One region of the Aquabacter albus genome, then DNA from elsewhere that is predicted to be linked to it. Evidence: predicted binding sites of a transcription regulator. Region 1 holds the regulator's gene; the other holds the start of a gene.

Region 1 (3,203 bases):
GGCCGTGGGCATCCACCCCGGCAAGGCGCCGCTCTTCACCCCGGCCGAGCGCCTCGCCATGTTGGAAGAGGTCTGCGGCCCGGTGGCAGCAGAAGAGGGCACCGCCCTCGACGTGCTCACCTTCGACAATCTGGTGGTGGAGGCGGCGCAGAACACCGGCGCCGGCCTGCTGATCCGCGGCCTGCGCGATGGCACCGATCTCGATTATGAGATGCAGATGGCCGGCATGAACGGCACGCTCGCGCCTGACATCCAGACCGTCTTCCTGCCCGCTTCCCCCCGCGTGCGCCCCATCACCGCCACTCTGGTGCGGCAGATCGCGGCCATGGGCGGCGACGTCTCCGCCTTCGTCCCGCCGGCGGTGCTCGCGCGCCTGAAGGCCAAATTCCCGAAGAGGGCCTGAGCCCAGGCGCCCCACCAAACTTGACCGCGCTTAAGGGTGCGGCAGCCCAAGGAGAGCTTCATGCGCAGTGTCTTCGGCCGCATTTCCGGCGGCATCGTCCTCGCTTTCGCGCTCATGGTGGCCGCAGCCCTGCCGGCCGCCGCCCAGGCCCAGGCCAAGCCCGATCCGGAGAACACGCTCTATCTCGACACCACCTATGGCCGGGTCGTCATCGCCCTGCGGCCGGATCTTGCGCCCAAGCACGTGGAGCGGCTGAAGCTGCTGTCCCGCGAGGGCTTCTACAACAATGTGCCGTTCCACCGGGTGATCGACGGCTTCATGGCCCAGACCGGCGACGGCCAGTTCGGCAACGGCACGGGCGGCTCGAAATATCCGAACCTGCCGGCCGAGTTCACTAGCACCCCGTTTGTGCGTGGCACGGTGGGCATGGCCCGCTCTTCCGCACCCAACAGCGCCAATTCGCAGTTCTTCATCTGCCTCGACGCCGCGCCGTTCCTGAACGGCCAGTACACGGTGGTGGGCGAGGTGGTCTCGGGCATGCAGTTCGTGGACAAGATCAAGAAGGGCTCGCAGGCCAATAACGGCACGGTGAGCACCCCCGACCGCATCGTGAAGATGCAGGTGGCGGCGGACGCGAAATAGCGCGCCGCCTTGTTCAAAGCGCGAGAAGCGCTTTCCGGTTTCCTCCCACCAAAGGAGCAGCCCCATGGCTGACGAAGTGATCGTCCTCGAAACCACCAAGGGCGAAGTGGTCATCGGCCTCCGGCCCGACCTCGCGCCGGGCCACGTGGCCCGCATCAAGGAGCTGGTCTCCGAGGGCTTCTATGACGGCGTGCCGTTCCACCGCGTCATCGACGGCTTCATGGCGCAGACCGGCGACCCGACGGGCACCGGCATGGGTGGTTCGGGCAAGAAGCTCAAGGCCGAGTTCAACAAGCAGCCCCACACCCGCGGCACGGTCTCCATGGCCCGCGCGGCGAGCCCCGATTCGGGCGACAGCCAGTTTTTCATCTGCTTCGGCGATGCCCGCTTCCTCGACAACCAGTACACCGTGTGGGGCGAGGTGATCTCGGGCATGGACAATGTGGACCAGATCAAGCGCGGCGAGCCCGTGCAGGATCCCGACAAGATCGTCTCGGCCAAGCTCCAGCCCAAGGGCGAGTGAGCGTCAAAGCCTCTCGACCCTTTGAAAGTCAAAATGCCCAGGCTCTGCCTGGGCATTCTTGTTTGTGACGACCCGTTTCCGAGCTGGTCGATCAATAGCGCCGCATGAGCCCGATGAGCCGGCCCTGGATGCGCACGCGGTCTGGGCCGAAGATGCGGGTCTCGTAAGCGGGGTTGGCGGCTTCCAGGGCCACGGAAGCGCCTTTCTTGCGCAGGCGCTTGAGGGTGGCTTCTTCCTCGTCCACCAGCGCCACCACGATATCGCCCGTGTCCGCCGTGTCGCATTTGCGGATGAGCACTGTGTCGCCGTCCAGGATGCCGGCCTCGATCATGCTGTCGCCGCGCACTTCCAGGGCGAAATGCTCGCCCGTGCCGAGCATTTCGGGCGGCAGATTCAGCGTGTGGCTGCGGGTCTGGATGGCGGAGATGGGAGAGCCGGCGGCGATGCGGCCCATGACCGGAACCGTGACGGTGGGGGCGACATCCTCGTCTTCCGCCATGGGGCGCACGCGGCCAAGACTGCCCTCGATGACGCTGGGCGAGAAGCCGCGCCCGGCGCGCGGAGAGGCAAGGCCCGGCGCCACGCTGTCCGGCAGGCGCACAACCTCCAGCGCCCGCGCCCGGTTGGGCAGGCGGCGGATGAAGCCGCGCTCTTCCAAGGCGGTGATGAGGCGGTGGATGCCCGATTTGGAGCGCAGGTCCAGCGCTTCCTTCATCTCGTCGAAGGAGGGCGGAACGCCCGTCTCCTTCAGGCGCTCATGAATGAAGCGCAGGAGGTCGTACTGCTTGCGTGTGAGCATGGCCGCCCCGTTCCTTCCGGCTCCCAGACCGCTGCCAGCTCGGTTAAGAGCCGTGAAACAAATCGAGAACAAGCATTAGCTGTTCCTTTTGTGTTCCGCAAGCATGAACATGGCGTAAATGCGCCGTCAGGCCATGAAAGCTATAGCTTCGCAGGCATCGCCTGCGGCCCCGGCGGGGGCGTGGGCCTCGCGAATCAGGAGGCAGTCGGCCTCGGCGAGCGCCGAGAGCATGGACGAATCCTGCACCGGCAGGGGGGTCACGAGCTGCGCGCCGTCGGGGGCGAGGGTCATGCGGGCGCGCACATAATCGCGGCGCATGTCGTTGGCCTTCACATCCACGGCGAGGCGCGCGGGCACGCGCGCAGGGCCGGGCGCGGCGCCCTGGAGCGCGTTGAGCAGCGGCACCAGGAAGAGCAGCGAGCAGACATAGGCCGAGACGGGATTGCCCGGCAGGCCGAGGACCCGCAGGGCCTCGCGCCGGCCGAACATCAGGGGTTTTCCCGGGCGCAGCGCGATCTTATGGACGGCGAGGGAAACGCCCTCCTCGCGCAAGGCCGGCGCCATGAGGTCGTGCTCGCCCACCGAGGCGCCGCCGGAGGTGACGAGGAGATCGTATCCCCCCTCGGCCGCCCGGCGCACGGCGGCGCGGGTTGCCTCCATGGTGTCGCCCACGAGGCCGAGGTCGAACACCTCGGCGCCGGCTGCCCGGGCCAGGGCGGCGATGCCATAGACGTTGGAGACCACCACGTCCGAGGGGGCGCCGGTGCCGGCACCGGGACGCACCAGCTCGTCGCCGGTCTGGAGGATGGCGACGCGCGGCCGGCGGCGCACCGGCA
Region 2 (3,203 bases), on a different contig from region 1:
CCGGGGCGCGGCGGTGATCGCCCGCAAGGCCGAATGGCCGCGCTGGACTCCGACCTCCGACATGATCCGCCGCGAGCCGGCCCGCTATGCCAAATATGCCGGCGGCATGGCGGGCGGGGTGGGCAATCCTTTGGGTCCCCGCGCGCTCTATCTCTACCGGGGCGGCGAGGACACACTCTATCGCCTGCACGGCACGGTAGAGCCCTGGACCATCGGCACCATGGTGTCCTCCGGCTGCGTGCGGCTGCTGAACCAGGACATCATGGACCTCTACCGGCGCGTCCCCCTGGGCACGCGCGCCGTCGTGCTGCCCGCGACCGGGTGATGGAGGAGACGGGCGCCGCGCCTCAATCCCGGTCGGGCGCGCCCAGCGGGAAGAACGCCCGATAGGGCCGCGCCTCGTCCACCGCCCGCGCGAAGGACGGGTGCCTGAGGAGGCGGGCGCGATAGGCGCGCAGATGCATGAGCGCGGCGGGGATTTCATGGGCCCAGTCCGCGAAGAAGAGCGAGGGCGCCGCCGCGCAATCGGCGAGGGTGAAGGCGTTGCCGCAGACCCAGGTCCGCCCCTCCATGCGCCGGTCGAGCCAGGCATAGGTCGTGTCGAGCATCACCCGCGCCTCGGTCACGCCATAGGAATCGCGGTCGGCCTCGGGGCGGATCTGGTTGAACACCAGCTTCTGCATGGGGGTCATGATGTAATTGTCGAACACGCGGTCCAGCATGCGCACGTCGAGCGCCGCCTGCCCGTCCTGGGGGATCAGCCGGACGGGGCCGGGATGGTTCAGCGCCAGATGCTCGACGATGATGCTCGCCTCAAAGATGGGGCGGCCGCCATCCACCAGCACCGGCATGCGCTTCAGCGGCCAGAGCGCCTCGAGCTGCGCTTCCGCCTCCGAATGGTCCGGGCCGAGCATGCGGAAGTCGAAAGGCGTGTCGTTCTCATAGAGCGCGATCAGCACCTTCTGGCAGTAGGATGAGAAGGGATGGGCATAGAGGGTCGGTTTCATGCCCGAACCCTATGCGCCTGACCTTACGTCACGCAATCCCATCCGGAGTGTCTCAGTTTGAAATCTGCGGCGGCGCATTCCGCTTCGTTTTCGCGGCACTGATCGCCGCGCCGAAAACCAGCCCCAACGCAACCCCAACGGCGACGTTGCCGGTCGCTGCGCCGATCCCGGCGCCAAGCGCGATACCGAGACCAATGAAGCCTGCCTTCATCTCTGTCTCCCTTACTTGCGTAAGGTATAGCGCAGACGCGCGGCTGGCGCACGGCCACCCTTCAAACCGAGACATGACCCCATCGGCCGCCTTGACTCCCGCCCCGTGTTCCGGAATCTATAAGAACAAATAGAGAACATAAGAGCGAGGCAAGCGTGCTTCATGTCCCATCCGAACGCCGCAGCGGCGGACATTGCGGGCCTCCGGCGCCGCATCGCCGCCATCGAGAGCGGCGGAGGCACGGCAGGTGAGCCCCTCGAGGATATCGGGGGATGGCTCCCCTTCGGCATCCCCGCCGTGGACGGCCCCCTCGGGGGCGGGCTCGCTTTGGGCGCGCTCCACGAGGCGTCCGCCAAGGCTCCGGGCACTGAGGGAGCGCTGACGGCGTTCGGCCTCGCCCTTGCGGCGCAGGCGGCGAAGGCCGGGCGGCGGCCGGTGCTGGTGGTGCAGCAGGAACTCGCGGCCTTCGAGGCGGGCGGCCTCTACGGGCCAGGCCTTGAGGAAATAGGCCTGCCCGAGGGCACCCTCGTCCTCGTGCGGGTGCGCAAGGTGCAGGACGTTTTGCTGGTGATGGAGGAGGCTCTGAAATGCACGGGATTGTCCGCCGTCCTCGGCGAAGTGGCGGCGCCCTTGCCGGAGCCGCTCACCGCCACGCGCCGTCTCTCGCTGGCCGCGCGCGCGGGCGGCACGCTCGGCCTGTTGCTGCGCCAGAGCCGGGACCCCGAGCCTTGCGCCGCCCTCACCCGCTGGGTGATCGGCCACGCCTTAAGCCGGCCGCGCGATGCCTATGGCGGCCTCGGGCCGGCCTGCCTCTCCGCCACCCTCACCCGCAACCGGCACGGGCCGCCGGGGCAATGGACGCTCGCGCTCCAAGGCTCCGCCTTCAGCCTCGCCCCGCCCGAGGGATTGCGCCATGAGCCCGGAGATCCTGCCCCCAGAGACCTGCGAGCGCCGCTATCTCAGCCTGTGGCTCGACCGCCTCTCCACGGACCGCATCGAGCGGCCATTGTCGCCTGAGGCGCGCGCCGCGCCGCGGGTCACCGTGGCGCTGGAGAAGAACGCGCTGCGCCTCGCCGCCCTGAACACCGCCGCCGCGGCGCTCGGGCTTGCGCCAGGCCTGTCGCTGGCGGATGCCCGCGCGCGCCACCCCGGCATTGAGGTGGCCGAGCACGCGCCGGAGGCGGACGCGCGGGCGCTCGCCGCCTTCGCCGATGCCTGCGAGCGCTATACGCCCCTCCTCGCCCTCGATGCGCCGGACGGGCTGCTGCTGGACATTTCCGGCTGCGCCCATCTGTTCGGCGGAGAGAAGGGCCTGTTGCGCGACCTCATCGGCCGCGTCTCCGGCACGGGCTTTTCCGCCCGCGCGGCCATCGCCGCGACCCCCGATGCCGCCGCCGCGCTCGCGCGCTTTTCCCGCAAGCGCGGCTGCATCGCGCCGGAGGGCACGGACCTTTCTGCTTTGCTCGCGCCCTTGCCGCTCGCCGCGCTGCGTCCGGAGGCGGGCACCCTCGCCGCCTTGGCGCGGCTCGGCTTCGCGCGTATCAGCGACCTTCAGGACAAGCCCCGCGCCCCCCTCGCCGCCCGGTTCGGCGCACCGCTCCTGGCAAGGCTCGACGCCGCCACGGGCGCGGCGCGCGCGGCCCTGGAACACCGCTTCCCCCCGCCCCGCTTCAGCGCCGAGAAGCCGCTCGCCGAACCCATCGAGCGGGTGGAGGACGTGCTCGGCCTCACCCACCACCTCGCCGGCACGCTGGCCGCTGCCTTGGAGCGGAACGGCATGGGAGCACGACGGCTCGACCTTGCTTTGTTCCGCGTGGACGGGAAAGTGACGCGCCTCACCGTCGGCACCGGCCGGCCGGTGCGCGATCCCGCCTTCGTGCGGCGGCTGTTCGCGGAGAAGGTGGCGGCGCTGGAAAGCCTGGATGCCGGCTTCGGCTTCGACCTTCTGCGCCTCTCCGCCCCCCTCACCGAGCCCCTCGCCCACC

Evidence for each region. The regulator LexA, encoded in region 1, represses DNA repair genes until DNA is damaged. The targets are predictions, from matches to a motif close to TGTTCNNNNTGTGTTCNG.
Region 2: ABLE91_RS03640 (ImuA family protein) is a predicted target of LexA. The motif match lies at 1,340-1,357, and genes of this name have one in related genera.

What each region holds. Positions count from the first base shown of each region.
Region 1 is NZ_JBDZDT010000005.1:103,913-107,115, forward strand. It holds gene coaD (pantetheine-phosphate adenylyltransferase) at 1-403, shown strand, start outside; gene ABLE91_RS13205 (peptidylprolyl isomerase) at 464-1,045, shown strand; gene ABLE91_RS13210 (peptidylprolyl isomerase) at 1,110-1,568, shown strand; gene lexA (transcriptional repressor LexA) at 1,660-2,367, opposite strand; gene ABLE91_RS13220 (molybdopterin molybdotransferase MoeA) at 2,494-3,203, opposite strand, start outside.
Region 2 is NZ_JBDZDT010000002.1:120,310-123,512, reverse strand. It holds gene ABLE91_RS03655 (L,D-transpeptidase) at 1-325, shown strand, start outside; gene ABLE91_RS03650 (glutathione S-transferase family protein) at 348-1,007, opposite strand; gene ABLE91_RS03645 (glycine zipper domain-containing protein) at 1,060-1,218, opposite strand; gene ABLE91_RS03640 (ImuA family protein) at 1,381-2,235, shown strand; gene ABLE91_RS03635 (Y-family DNA polymerase) at 2,132-3,203, shown strand, end outside.